DNA from 4 places in the Sporomusa sp. 246TCP1 genome. Region 2 is predicted to be linked to each of the others. Evidence: riboswitches for the same ligand, from Rfam matches in the RefSeq annotation. Region 2 holds a riboswitch; each other region holds the start of a gene.
The links. Region 2 has a riboswitch for molybdenum cofactor ahead of AC1ECB_RS11930 (energy transducer TonB). Riboswitches for the same ligand answer to the same signal wherever they lie in the genome.
Positions count from the first base shown of each region.

Region 1 (3,818 bases), 1.8 Mb from region 2:
CCATGGTGACCTCATTAGTAGGACATGCGTGGTAATGGAAAGACATCCAGATTCCACCAGGCAATACGTCAGTAGTTACCCAAGCTCTAGCTTGTACTGTACCTCTGCGCGATGTGACTGTGATAAAATCCTGATCAGCAATATTTAGACGTTTCGCATCATCAGGATGAATCATAGCACGTTCTTCAGGGCGGTATTCTGTCAGATGTTTGGAATAACCAGCCGTAGTTAAACAATAATGATAAAGAATACGTCCCGTAGTAAGCATGAAAGGATATTCAGCATCTGGCAATTCAGCAGGCGGCTGATGTTCGATAGCTTTAAACACACCTTTCCCACAGGCAAATTTGCCATCGACATGGAGATACTGACTGCCCGGATGTTCTTTATCCGGTACTGGCCATTGCAATCCGTTCTCATCAATACGCTCAAAGGACAGACCGGCGAACATCGGACTTAATGAAGCCATTTCATCCATAATTTCACTGGGGTGGCTGTAGGACATCGGATATCCCATTTTGTTTGACAAGTCTCTTATAATTTGCCAGTCAGGGCGACTGTTGCCGATAGGCTCAATTGCTTGGCGAACTCGCTGCACACGGCGTTCACAGTTGGTGAATGAGCCATCTTTTTCAGCAAAAGAAGCTGCTGGAAGTATGACATCAGCCAATTTTCCCGTCTCAGTCATAAAAATGTTTTGCACTACCAGAAATTCAAGATGCTCAAAACCTTTTCGTACATGGTGGGCATCGCCATCCGACCGTATCGGGTCTTCCCCCATAACATACATAGCTTTCAGTTTACCAGCAATAGAGGCATCAAACATATCAGGCATCATCAGACCGACTTTATCTGACAATTTTACACCCCATGCTTTTTCAAATTTTTCCCGTACTGCTGCATTTGTGACGGACTGATAACCGGAATAAACATTAGGTAAAGCCCCCATATCACAAGAACCCTGTACATTATTCTGTCCACGCATCGGGTTTACACCTGAATAAAGTTTACCCACATTGCCAGTTAACATGGCTAAGTTAGCCAAGCTCATAACGTTATCAGTACCACAAATATGTTCGGTAATACCAAGTGTATAGAATATGGATGCCCGTTCAGCAGTTGCATAAATTTTGGCTGCCTCCATCAGTAAATGCTTCGGCACACCAGTTATATCTTCCACATATTCCGGGGTATATTTCTCAAGGACATCTGCCATTTTATCAAAATCAGTTGTACAAGAATTAATAAAATTCTGATCATGCCAACCAGCTTTGAGAATAATACGCATCATGCCATTAATAAGAGCTATATCCGTACCTGGCCTTAGTTGCATCCACACATGGGCTTTACCTGCCAGTTCGATCCTGCGTGGGTCGGCAACAATCAATGTAGCACCGTTACGCAGAGCTTGACGTATTTTAGCGCCAATCACCGGGTGAGCTTCTGTAGGATTACCGCCGATCAAAAATATCACTTTACATTGAGGCGCTTCATTAATAGAGTTGGTCATTGCGCCAGAACCAAATGAAGCTGCCAGACCGGCCACAGTAGGAGCGTGGCAGATACGGGCGCAATGATCAACATTGTTCGTACCAATAACTGCGCGCATAAACTTTTGCATGATATAGTTTTCTTCATTTACACACCGGGCTGAACTGACAGCCGCCAGCGCATCGCTGCCATACGTATTTTTTATTTCCTTAAATTTAGTAGAAATTAAATCAAGCGCTTCCTCCCAGGATGCTTCCACGAATTCGCCATTTTTCTTTATTAACGGTGTGGTCAAACGCTCAGGACTATGAACATAATCGGTTCCAAAACGTCCTTTTACACAGGTTAGTCGTCCATTGACCACACTTGTCAGGTTGGAAGTCACGCCAATTAATTTACCGTCTTTGACATTTAGATCATAATTGCAACCAACGCCGCAGAAAGGACAGGTTGTTTTAACCTTTTTATCCGGCTTCCCTACGCCGTTCATTGGCTTTTCTGTTAAAGCACCTACTGGGCAAGCAGATACGCAAGTGCCGCAAAATACACAATTGGAAGAGTCAATCATATCGGTATCAAAAGCTGGCGCTACCTTGGTATTAAAACCACGTTCAGTCCACTCTAACGTGTTACAACACTGCATTTCCTTACAAACACGTACACAGCGTCCACACAGGATACACTTATTGCTGTCCCTAATGATGAAAGGGTTGCTGTCATCAATGGCAAATTGGCGTCGTTCGCCTTCAGCTTTAATTTGTCTAACACCAAATGCGCTTGCTAAAGCTTGCAATTCACAATCCAGATTACGCTGGCAGGAAAGACATTCTTGGGGATGATTTGCCAGCATCAGTTCGATGACACTTTTTCTCGCTTCACGAATAGCAGGAGTATTAGTGCGCACAATCATTCCTTCGGCTACAGGATAAGTACAGGCCGTAACTAATCCCCGTGCGCCTTCAACTTCAACAACACATACCCGGCATGACCCTTCCGGAGTTAAATCGGCGAGATGACATAAAGTTGGAATGGTAACACCCGCTTCACGCGAAGCTTCTAAAATCGTGGACCCCTTACATGTTTGCACTGTCTGACCATCGACAGTAATGGAAATCATTTCCATTATAGATATCACTCTCCTTAAAATTTATATAATAATTGCATATCTCCTAGAGTGTACAAGTGCCCTAGTGAGATAAAGCAAGTTATTCGAACTTTGAAAGAGATTTGACCTTCCATAAGGCTCCTATAGACAGTAGGTAAAATAGGCAAACAAAAACCACCCGCAGCAAGGAGCCTAACTATTAAGTAATTATCCAGGAATATTCTCCACGCATAGTGAAAAATACCACTACTGCCACCTGCTTGTATACGTTTATAAAGTATAACTTTACAGGATAGACATAAAGGTAGGGTTGCTCCTGGAAATTACAATAACACTCCTTTACCAACGGGAGGCGTAACAGTTTCCCACTACCCCTGCGGTCATCAAATCATGCTCTTGCAAGTTTAGATAAGACAACTCGGAGGTATCCGCATTTCCATATATTTTATTTATATTTGTTATATTATTTTTCTATATATATATTTTTTATATTGATTATATTATTTTTATTTATATTCTTTTTGTAAATATTCAATATAATTTTTAAAATTCCTGCATATTATGTGAAAATAAATACAAATATTTTGAATTCTAGTCCAAAATAACGCCAGGATATCATTAATAGCTTGACAATTCGCCAAAGAAAAAGCTGCCACACTAAGTTACTTAGTGCGACAGCTTTTATTTGTAAGTATTGACTTAATTAAATATAGGCTTAACAGCTTAAACTATCGTCATCACCGCAGCAGCATAACAGTAAAATTATGATGATGATGATCACAACCCACGAACTTCCACCACGGCCATGGCTACCACAACCGCCAAAACCAAATCCCATTTTATATTCCCTCCTTCAGCTTAGCTATCCATATAGGGGTTTATTCAATGTATAGTATGCTGGTAGCTATTATTTAGTTACTGCTGTAGTGTTTGTTTTCTTTTTTCACCTATCCTTATTTAAATAACTGCAAGTGCATCTTACTGATTCGCTACCTCTTATTGGCATACCGGCAGTAGAAATAACTCTTCTTCCCGCAAATTTTTTAGATATCTTTTGAAATAGATAAATAGTAAATTGCCCTTCTACATCTTTTTTCAAATCCATCTCTTGATTTGAAAGTAGTGTTCCCTGAGTATATCCATCTACAAATGTATAAACATTTTGTCCATACCATGATAATAAATCCATCCCTTTTTGAGTGATTTTCTCTATTGCATGCTT
Region 1 is NZ_CM170492.1:4,300,970-4,304,787, forward strand. Features, by position in the region: gene fdhF (formate dehydrogenase subunit alpha) at 1-2,614, opposite strand, end outside; molybdenum cofactor riboswitch at 2,914-3,032, opposite strand; gene AC1ECB_RS20365 (class I SAM-dependent methyltransferase) at 3,540-3,818, opposite strand, start outside.
Region 1: linked by a shared signal. The riboswitch ahead of fdhF (formate dehydrogenase subunit alpha) and the one ahead of AC1ECB_RS11930 (energy transducer TonB) in region 2 are both predicted to bind molybdenum cofactor.

Region 2 (3,818 bases):
TAGCGGTGCAGTTTTTGCCAAGCTGACCTGGGGAGCATATTGGAATTGGGACCCTCGGCAGACGACCGTGTTTATTTTGCTATTAATTTACGGTGCTTATCTGGCACTCAGAACAGCCATTGAAGAGACGGAGCGACGGGCGACGGTGAGTGCTGTGTATGCGCTGTTATCCTTTTTGTCTGTGCCCTTTCTGGTGTTTATTATCCCTCGCATGTACTTTTCACTACACCCAGAGCCTGTGCTCAACGGCACCGGCAAGGTGGCTATGGAGCCGATCATGCTGTATGTGCTGCTGGCTGCTGTGGGCGGGGCCACGGCTCTTTACTGTTTACTCTTAACCCGGAGTGTTGTCAGAACAACTGCGCGGCCAGGAAAGGGGCTATCAATATGAAAAAGTACCGTCTGGTTTGTCTGGCAGTCATTGCCGGGTTTATCACCTATAGTGTTTTTGTATTTCAAAGCTCAGTTACGCCTTATGTCACCTTTGCTCAGGCCAAGAGCGCCAAGAGCACCGTTCAGGTAAAGGGAATACTGGCCTCAGCTAAAGTAATGCAGGCTGAAGATGGAAGATACACTCAGTTTATGCTGCGTGATGATGCTGGTGAAGAAGCTGCAGTGGTGTATCGTGGCGTCAAACCTGATGGTTTAGAGCAAGCGACCGGCATAGTGGCAATTGGTAAATATACTAATGGACAATTCCAGGCAGACAAGTTGCTGGTGAAATGCCCGTCAAAATACCAAGGGAGTGTGAATCAATGATTAACTCTCAAAAATATGTATGAAAAAAAGGATTATTTGGTTTTATGTAGAATAATGTCCTTAAATTAATAGGAGATTCTTCAAGCCGGTAGATCTAAAACTCATGTCATGGTTTATTGGCCGTTAGGGTATATTGGGAAACTTGTATATCTGCCATTGCGCAATGAAGAACACCGCTAACAAGGTTCAGCGTTGCGCATTTATTTGTGTAATGTTGGATCTTAATTTTTTTTCGACGTACAGTTATTTATACAACGTACTAAAGGCATGCTTTAATTTGTTAACAATTTCACTATAATTAAATATGAGATTCTTCGAAGCTTGCAGATCTAAAACTGATGTCATGATCTGCTGGCCGTTAGGGTATACCAGGAAACAGGTATATCTGCCATTGCGCAAAGAAGAACATTGCTAATAAAGCAGTTTAGCGTTGCGCAAAGAAGAATACTAAAATAAGGTTCAGCGCTGCGCATTGATTTGTGTAAGGTTGAACTCTATTTTTTCGTCAAATAAAAGTTAATTGTATAGTAATGCATTAAAGATTTAACCCCATAATTAAATATGAGATTCTTCAAAGCTTGCAGGTCTAAAACTGATGTCATGACCTGTTGGCCGTTAGGGTATACCAGGAAACAGGTATATCTGCCATTGCGCAAAGAAGAACATCGCTAGTAAAGCAGTTTAGCGTTGCGCAAAGAAGAATACTGAAATAAGGTTCAGAGCTGTGCAGTGATTTGTGTAATGCTGAACTTTATTTTTTTGTCAAATGAATTCATTTTATCAAGGCTGAAACATCGGGAATTCAGGTGGAAAGTATTGCGGGTATTGGTTTCAGAGCAGGGTGTAGTAGGGGATGTTCAGGTTATTGCCAGTTCAGGTTATAGCCAGTTGGATCTGGCTGTAGTTACCAACATGCGTAGTTAGCAGGTTTACTCGGCGTTTAAGGAGGGCAGGCTTGTGGGTGGCAATTCCTGTTACGTTTAATTTGCAGTAGTGTCTTGACGGTGTGGACTAAGGGGGTGAACAATACCGTGGTCGTAATCATCAAAAATTCAAGGAGGAATTTTCGCAATGCACAAGAAAATGATTGGTTATCTAGCAATCCTTAATTGTTGTTTATTATCAGTGCCTGGCTTGACTTTTGCAACTGAAAGCGTGCCGGAGGAGTCTTTTACCTTAGACGAGGTGATAGTTACAGCAATTCCTTTAGAAAAATATCTGGTCACCACTAGCGTTATAACTGACAAGGATATTGAGGCTAAAGGAGCCCGGAATCTGGCAGACGCTTTGGAGGATGTTCCAGGCGTGAATTTGCACCGGGGGAAGAAAAATAACAATACACTGGATATCCGTGGGAGTGCTCTATCCTATACGAAAATATATATTGATGGTGTTTTAGTAGATCCGCTTTCTAAATTAAGTGGTGGAGCTGCGGACCTAGATATGTTCCCAGTGAGTAATATTGCCAAAATTGAGGTTATCAAAGGCCCTGCGCCTGTATCTTATGGGACAGATGCCATCGGAGGAATGGTTTTAATTACCACCAAAAACGGTAAGAACTATGAGGGCGGTAAAGTTTCCGTCGTCGGTGGGTCCAATGGCACGCTAAATGGCTCTGTTTCATACGGTGGAGGCGACGATAAGTTTAATTATTATATTAATGGCGGCTCCGAGCATACTGACGGCTATATAAGCAATGCGGATAGAAAGAGTACATATTTTAATACTAAACTGAACTGGAAATTTGAAAATGATGCATCGTTAACTTTTACAGGGGGATATTCTGATACTGATAAAGGCTGTTTAGCCCCTCTTGACCCTGCTAATGGTAAGCCTATAAGTTATAATACTGGCTTTTGGGCTGGATTAAATAATACAGAATTTAGAGACTGGGAAAAAAGTAACTTGTCTTTGCAATATGCACAGCAGGTTAATAGTAAACTGGATTATAATGTTAAAGTTTATCGGTTTACTGAGAAAAACGGCCTTTGGGCTAATGGGGCCGATCATGATCCGGCAGTGACGACAATCAAGGGTTATAGTACAAGCCGATGGAATGCAAGCTATTGGGATAGCACCTTAAATGGCGTGGAATTACAAGGTAACTATAAGTTAAACGATCTACATACTTTAACTTTTGGAACACTATACAATGATATCGACTGGAAAAAATCTAATTCTGATTTATCTGATCCGTACAATTATTCTTGGGATTCTTACAATAACAAACGCTATGGTTACTACGTGCAAGATAATTTTCTTCCCAACGAGAGAACTACCATTACTCTTGGCGTCAGGCGTGATGAAAATGAAGTAACCGATACTGCCACTATCAAGGATTCAGCCACTAATCCTACTATCAATGTGGTCTACCGGCTGGATAACAATAATACACTGCGGACTTCCTTTGGCAAAACCTGCAGTTTCCCTACGGTAGAGCAACTTTACGGTAAGAATCAAAATCCTGATCTAAAACCAGAAAAAGCTAAAAATTATGAAGTGGGGTTAAAACATCAATTTGATAAGAGTTTAACAGGCGACATTGCCATCTTTAAAAATGATATCCAGGATATGATTTTTTTGGCGAGTAAAAGTGTTCCTTACAATAATGTTAGCTATGCCAAAATAAAAGGTCTGGAGATCGAACTAAACAAGCAGTTTACTAATCGCTTAGACGGCTTTATCAATTATACCTATCTAGATACAACTGGTATTAAGAATGACGGAACAACTAGTATGCTTAAATATACTCCTCACAATATGATTAATTATGGAGTAACTTATCAGGCTGATAAGGGCTATAAGTTCAGACTTACTGGGCATTTTTCCAGTGAAAGAGCGACCTGGGATGATGGTACTGGGCATACCGCGACAGTTAAATCAACATATCCTACTCTATCCAGCTATCATATTATGGATTTGCAAATCAAGCGTCAGATTAACGAGAAACAGGATTGGTATATTACAGTAGCCAACATCTTTGATAAAGAATACCAGGATGAACTATTCTATCCGGCGGCGGGCAGAACCGTGATGGTGGGTGCTGATTACAAATTTTA
Region 2 is NZ_CM170492.1:2,486,704-2,490,521, reverse strand. Features, by position in the region: gene AC1ECB_RS11940 (cytochrome c biogenesis protein) at 1-391, shown strand, start outside; gene AC1ECB_RS11935 (cytochrome c maturation protein CcmE domain-containing protein) at 388-759, shown strand; molybdenum cofactor riboswitch at 826-943, shown strand; molybdenum cofactor riboswitch at 1,060-1,179, shown strand; molybdenum cofactor riboswitch at 1,317-1,436, shown strand; gene AC1ECB_RS11930 (energy transducer TonB) at 1,576-1,683, shown strand; gene AC1ECB_RS11925 (TonB-dependent receptor plug domain-containing protein) at 1,831-3,818, shown strand, end outside.

Region 3 (3,818 bases), 1.3 Mb from region 2:
CCTCTCCTGCTAAAATACGAGGAACAAGCAAATCAAATATTGTTGTTTTGTGATACATCACGCAACCGGGTAAACCTAATACCGGAATATCGCCGATACAGGCAAGCATAAACATTGACCCCGGAAGTACTGGTGCTCCGTAAGCAATGACACAGCCGCCGGCCTCTTTAATTCCCGCAGGGGTTACATCATCCGGGTCAACCGACATCCCGCCGGTGGTTATAATCATTTCGGCCCCTTCTTTGATTAACGTTAGGATGGACTCAGAAATCATCGCAACATTATCATCAGAAAAGATCTGCCGTAAAATTTGACTGCCTAATTCCGTTATTTTTCTCTGTATAACAGGGCCAAACTGATCTTGTATGCGTCCATGATAAACCTCGCTGCCGGTGGTAACGACTCCTACCTTTAGCGATCTTAACGGTTTGATCTCCACGATTGGGAAAAACGCCTCACCTATTTTTTCCACATTGCGTATTTTGTCAGTATTAATTACCAGAGGAACAACCCGGCTGCCGGCAATAACGTCTCCGGCACCGACCATCTGATTTGAATGAATGGTAGCCAACACTATTTCATCAATGTCGTTTATTTTTTCTAATGCACTGGTATTAATTTTTAACAGACCCGCCATTTTCGCTCTAAGTTCAACCTTGCCTTCCACTGGCTCTGTCAAGGTAATGCCTTGGCCGGCAACGGCTTCGGCGATTCTAATTGCTGCAGCATTTTCATGCAAAGCATTCTCATTTATTTCCCAGACATATAAGTGCTCTTTCCCTAAATTTAGTAGTTTAGGTATGTCCTCGCTCTTTACTACATGACCTTTTTTAAATGCCCGGCCTTTTGACTTTCCGGGAACAATCTCTGTAATGTCATGGCACATTACCATACCTTCCGCTTCGTATACTGATACGACTTTCATCCGCTCAACTCCTTATAATTATGAAAGTACCTAGAACAAGCTGTACTATTTATATTATAAATAAAAAAGCAAAGTGCAGCAAAGGGAAATGGCACTATGCACACTGGTTATAATTTTCAAATATCGCATTAGACAGATAAATGTAACTCGTTGGAGAATATTTCATCGATGAGGCAGGATTTTAATCGCTAGTAACGAATAATATTGATGAATAACAGAATATTCATTAACTCCGAATCTGGTAGTCTAATGGAAACTACGACAACCAGATCGTTGGGTTTACCAGGAAACCGGTAAGCCTCCCGTTGCGGAAAGGAGTAAGTGCTACTATTTGAGGCAGAGCGCTCTCCTTTTTTTGCGTGCTCTGTCTTTTTATTTTCCCTATAAGCATAACTTTTTTAAAACCGGAACGAGGACAACAGCGGCTGCTGCTTAGTAAAAAGATTGGCACAAGCCGTATTTTCTTTATTTGCAGGACCTGATGTTACGTTAAAATTTAGACAGGAGGGTGACTTATGGCTGTGTATGCCGAAAACTCTATTGATAGTACCTGGGACGGATGGCTAAATTTTACAGCCACGCTAAAAAGTACTGACAAGAATTATAATTATTCTATCAGACCAGAAATTTGGGATTCATGGATAAGGTGCCGTCAAGCCAAGGTTAATCCCAATGATGATAGCATTCATCGCCAATTGGAAATTGCCAGTCTTCAGGTTATGTTGCGAAAAAACCGGGATCTTATTATTATTGCCAAACCCTTTATGGAAAACTTGTACCAGATTGTCGCAGGCTCTGGTTTTGTTGTGGCACTAACCGATACACGTGGTTATATTATGGAAATTTTTGGCGATAAGGATACCTTGACAAACCCAATGACGGCGAGTTTTTTTCAAGGTGCGAATTGGAGTGAAGCCGAAGCTGGTACTAACGCTATTGGTACAGCATTGATTACAGGGCAATCAATTCAGGTTTCAGGATCTGAGCATTACTGCCGCAAACATCACTGTTTGACCTGTTCGGCAGCCCCGATCATTGACGAGAAAGGGACAGTTATAGGAATTCTTGATGTTTCAGGCAAATCAGAGGCTGCTCATTTACATACACTGGGGATGGTGATGGCTGCAGCGGAAGCAATTATGGCTCAGCTAGGTATTAGAAAAAAAAATAAAGAACTAAGTGTAATTAATAATCGGTTGACAAGTATTTTCAATACTATGTCTGATGGCGTAATTATGGTTGACAATAATGGTGTTATTAGCGAACTGAACCCTGTTGCCAAAAATATACTTGGCATTGGCATAAATGACATTGAGGATACGCGTGGAATTCAGGTAGAAAGCATCTTAGGAGCTAAAAATTCCTTTGTTAGAAGAATGCTAATGTGTAAAGAATCCTGCGCAGACACTGAAATCATGCTTGACATCAACGGTGAGATTAGTCATTTTTGGGCATCAGGGGAGCCTGTTACCGATGAACAGGGAGCAGTGACAGGCGGTGTTATTATTCTACGGCCCATTAAACAAATTCAAAATTTGGTGAACCGGTTTAGCGGAAACTATGGGACTTTACAGTTTAGCGACATTATTGGCGAAAGTAAAGCTATTCTGGAAGCTGTCCGGATAGCCTCACTTGCCGCAAACTCACTATCCAGCGTATTGCTTCAAGGCGAAAGCGGTACAGGAAAAGAAATATTTGCTCAGGCTATCCACAATCGAAGTGAACGTAACACCGGACCCTTCATAGCTGTAAACTGCGGGGCTATACCCAGGGAACTTATTGGCAGTGAACTATTTGGCTATGCGGAGGGTGCCTTTACTGGGGCTAAGCGTGGGGGGAAGCCAGGTAAATTCGAGCTCGCCTGCGGCGGAACGCTGTTTTTGGATGAAATTGGCGATATGCCGTTGGAACAGCAAGTAGCGTTGCTGCGTGTATTGCAGGAGAGAAAAGTAAATCGAATTGGCTGTGATAAGGTAATCCCTGTTGATGTCAGGGTGATTTGTGCTACCAATAAAAGTTTATTGAAAGAAGTAGAAAAGGGGACCTTTCGCAAAGATCTATATTATCGGTTAGATGTTATATCGATCACAATACCGCCGCTGCGGGAACGTTCCGATGATATCGTAGCATTGTTTAACTATTTTTTAGAAAAGCAGGATAAGCATGACCGGAACTTTTTGGTTAGTCCGGAGGTTATTGACCGAATTGTACGATACGACTGGCCAGGAAATGTGCGTGAACTCCAGAATGTGGTGGAGCGAATTGTTAGTCTGACAGAAGGGCAGGTGGTAAATCTCGGGAATTTACCGAAAGAAATTTGTAATTGGCAACCAGCAAATACAGATAGCGAAAATGTGGTTTCTTCAAATTATCATGCTGCAGAATCTTTTTGCGGGAGAGAGGGGCGACAGGGGCGACGCTTCATGCTTGAAGAGCATGAAAGACAGGAAATACTGGAATTGCTTTTCAACCATCGAGGAAATGTTAGTCTGACAGCGCGCAGCATGGGAGTTTCGCGAAATACCTTGTACCGAAAAATGAAACAGTATGAAATATACAAATAGTGCATAAGTGTCACTTTTGCATCACAATTATGCACATATTTAGGTACACATATTAGACTGAGAGAGAGAGAAGTATTGTTATTATGTGTCTAGTACACGCTTATATTTATTATTTTGCAAAGAAAAATTAATGGTAATTAAAGTAATTTATTTGGCTTAAAAAGCTACTTATAGCCATAAATATGGGATAATGTATTCCGAATAAAAAAAATGTCCGTGTGGAGAGGAGGTGAATAATAGAGAATAAATGGCACTGATTGTATTTTTGAAAAATAGTCAAAATTGGCATAAATCTTGCAATTATATAATTTCGAAATTGCTCTAAAATA
Region 3 is NZ_CM170492.1:1,200,653-1,204,470, forward strand. Features, by position in the region: gene AC1ECB_RS05995 (molybdopterin-binding protein) at 1-925, opposite strand, end outside; molybdenum cofactor riboswitch at 1,144-1,258, shown strand; gene AC1ECB_RS06000 (sigma-54-dependent Fis family transcriptional regulator) at 1,441-3,489, shown strand.
Region 3: linked by a shared signal. The riboswitch ahead of AC1ECB_RS06000 (sigma-54-dependent Fis family transcriptional regulator) and the one ahead of AC1ECB_RS11930 (energy transducer TonB) in region 2 are both predicted to bind molybdenum cofactor.

Region 4 (3,818 bases), 1.6 Mb from region 2:
GGAGCTGAGTGAAGTATATAGCTTGATAAATACCAATGCAATATGGCTTGGTTTTTTATTCGCAATATAGAACCCGGATTGATTAACGCTTAAAGGCCAGGTGCCTCCTTACCAAATTAGGAGACGTCCGGCCTTTATTATTTTGCAAGGCAGTGTGTAATTGCAGCGGCTTCAACGCTTAATGAGTGAAGCTGAAATGATAAAAATATCGGCTGCGAATTAGAATATTGAGACAGTTGAAATACAATTGTCAAAATAGAGGGCTTAATGTAGGAATGCTTTTGACATAAGCCTGTTATTAAACCACAGCTGGAGGTGTTGTGAAAAAAATGTTGTCGACAGTGGAACCTAGAAGTACTTCAACGTATTGGTTGTACTTGTGCCCTAAAATACTTGTAGTTGCAAGAAAAGTTACTATGTGGGAAACGAAGGTCGCATAGGGGTGCGGTGGAATCGTAGTCCCCAGATAGTAGCCTTTCTTAAAGATAATTTTGCAAGTCAGACTTCTCAGTATACCTTTATGTTTGCGTTGGTACTTCCTCTTCTATTGTTGGGACTACTCATAACCTTCGTTTTAACAATAAGAAGTTTATGAGTAATGAATGATGTTTAGAAATCCGTTTCGGAACGTGAATCGATTAAGTAAAATATCAAGGATTTTCCTTCTGAAGAGGTAGGAGGGACACAATGTTTATATCGCGGGAAGATATATCCAGGCTTACTATTCAAAGAATGGTTTTATATCACAGTGTTTTAAAGCTGATGCAGGAGGAAGGTATAACCGTTTGTATTTCCAAGGAGTTGGGCCGGCGAACCGGTATATCGCCACACCTCATCAGAAAGGACTTAGCATATTTTGGCGGATTTGGTACTAAAGGGGTAGGGTATGAAACTGATTACCTTTTTCGGCGAATCGAAGAAATTTTAGGATATGACACTAGCTGGAATACGGTGTTGGTTGGCTTGGATATGCCGACAGTAGTACCCATTATGTGTTATTCGCGTTTGTGGCCTGAGGCAGTTAAAATTGTAGCTATTATTGATCTAGGTAAAAAAAATCAAGGTATGACAGTACATAATTTAGGATTAACAATAGAGTCGATTGATCATATTAAAGATATTATTTGCAGCAGAAAAATTATTATTGGTATACTGGCTGTGCCACCATCATATGCCCAGAAAACTGCAAATCAATTGATTCGGGCCGGAATTAAAGGAATTGTCAATTTTTCTTCATTCCCAATTTTTGCTCCTGAGGATATCGCCATAACGCAGGTAAATATGACTTCTATGTTTAGCCAATTGACTTTTGATCTTAAGCATGTAGCAACGAATGATAGCTGTAGTTAATTCATTGTAAGATTGAAAGAACCGGAAAGTGTGGCTGGATAAATGCAAGTGGCCTTGACTAATCCTACAAAATTGTGGGTTAGCCAAGGCCATTTGCATAAACTAAAATCGATGAGTTAGAAGTCATCTTTTTTATGTTCCATGACTTGGGTGGTTTACTGCAATTTTTTTGCAGTTTTGCAGTATACTCACCCTTTCTGTTTGGTAAGACTCGGAAATAATTGTACTTCGCTCGCTTTTGGCGGCTTGTATTGCTTCTTTGACTGTAAGCAAAGATTCCGTGATGCTTTTAATGTTGTCTGTCAACGATACAAGAATAGTAACATAGGCTTCAAAAGTAAAGTCGTTTTTGGTCGATGTGGCTTCTTGAATGGCTTTATGGGTGTCAACAAGGAGTTCCTGAAGTGTGTGTTCTAAATATTCTAAGTCGGTTAGTGTGTAGCAGCCGGGTTCGCAGTCGACCAATAGCATTATTTTTCCGTTTTTCAAAATATCGCTGTGGGCATGAATTCGTTCTAACATGATTATTCCTCCTAGCAAAGTAGTATTCTTGACATAGAACTGTGCTACCATAACAGTAAAGGTACGATTTTCAAATCTAAACAACAAAAAAATATGCCAAGCCTATCCAAAATGGAAAGGGCTTGGCAATGAATTTAAGCGGGCGCAGAAGGAATCATGAAATAGGCACAAATAATGCACCGCTTAAAATATTGCTCCTTTCCAAATGGGAGACATAGCCGTTTCCCGCTATACCGATCGGCCGGATACCATACCCTGAAAGGCTTAGGTAAATCGGCTAAGGAGCAGAGTATTCAATTGTGAAACTTTGAATGTGAGTTTTCAACATTAACTAATGTAGACGAAGATAACAAACTTAATATTATTATATTGTTTGGTATTGTATAAAGCAATAGGGAAGACGTATATTTAGGCGGGCAATTTTTGTATGGACTATAATGCATGCAGGTAAGCAGGAGCCCTGATACTTCAAATTTTTAGAAGGTTGTACAAAAATATTTGGTAATCTCTTGCAAATACCATATAACAAATACTATAATAACAGCATGGGAATTATGTTGGTTTATGTTATAATACGTTAGTTTATGATTGACTTGTCCGTAAAGTGGTTTTCCCAGTGATTAATACATTCATTTTGAACCTGATATAGTTAAAAAAGTTTGTGCAGGGGCTGCGGCAGAAAAACCCTAAACTCCAAATAGGGTTGTTGGCGGTATTATACCAGCTACGGTGAAGAAATTTGCCGGGTTGGTTAATATCTCTGTGGTTAGCTCTGTACTATATGCCTATCTGCTGGATAGCCTGCGAGATAGAGCAAATTTAAGGGGGAAGAAAGATGAGAAGGATTAAATCAAGCGTGTTTGGTATGCTGGCCTTGGTAGTAGTTGCTATTTTTAGTCTGGTTGGTTGCGGCGGCGAAAAACAAGCTCCACCGGCGGCCCCGCAAGCGCAGGTGGTAGAAATTAATGTATCAGCTGCGGCAAGTCTCAAGGATGCACTTGCAGACATTCAAAAGGATTATCAGGCGAAAAATCCCAATAGTAAGCTTGTCTACAATTTTGGGGCCTCTGGCGCTTTGCAGAAACAAATTGAGCAGGGTGCACCTGTAGATGTTTTTATTTCGGCTGCTCCTAAGCAGATGAACGAATTGGAAGCTAAAAATTTAATGAACAAAGCCACCCGCAAAAACTTGGTTGAAAATAAGTTAGTTGTAGTTGTACCAAAGGAAACAAAGCTCAACTTAACCAAGTTTGAAGATTTAACTCAGGATGGTGTGCAAAAGATTGCACTTGGCGAGACCGCCACAGTGCCTGCCGGCCAGTATGCTCAGCAGGTTTTGCAAAAACTGGGCCTTTGGGATAAAGTAAAGGATCGGGTCGTATTTGCCAAAGATGTCCGTTCTGTTTTGGCATATACTGAAACAGGTAATGTTGAGGCAGGAATTGTGTATAAAACAGATGCTATTTCCAGCGATAAGGTGAAAGTTGCCGCTGTTGCCCCGGAAGGCACTCACCAGCCTATTGTTTATCCTGTTGCCGTGGCTACCGGTACCAAGCAGCAGAAAGCAGCCGAAGCCTTTATGGAGTATTTGTTTAGCGCAGACAGCAAGGCTATATTTGAAAAATATGGCTTTGTTATGGGGAAATAGCAGGTAGAAAAGTCTTCTAAACATCTCCAAGACTGAAGCCTTTTTGACATACAAAGGTACTGCGGTCTTTAAGAAATACGGTTTTACTTTTGTCGGTTCAAGCCAATAAAGCAGGTGATATTGTGATGGAATGGCAGCCAGTACTACTATCGGTCAAGGTTGCACTTAGTTCATTAGTATTTGTATTTATCTTTGGAGTTGCTGCTGCTTATAGTATGAGAAGTTTTGAATTTCCAGGCAAAAGCGCATTGGAGGCGTTATTTGCTTTGCCGTTAGTATTGCCACCTGTAGTGACTGG
Region 4 is NZ_CM170492.1:4,056,199-4,060,016, reverse strand. Features, by position in the region: gene AC1ECB_RS19175 (redox-sensing transcriptional repressor Rex) at 688-1,350, shown strand; gene AC1ECB_RS19170 (hypothetical protein) at 1,483-1,872, opposite strand; molybdenum cofactor riboswitch at 2,051-2,169, opposite strand; gene modA (molybdate ABC transporter substrate-binding protein) at 2,708-3,520, shown strand; gene modB (molybdate ABC transporter permease subunit) at 3,646-3,818, shown strand, end outside.
Region 4: linked by a shared signal. The riboswitch ahead of AC1ECB_RS19170 (hypothetical protein) and the one ahead of AC1ECB_RS11930 (energy transducer TonB) in region 2 are both predicted to bind molybdenum cofactor.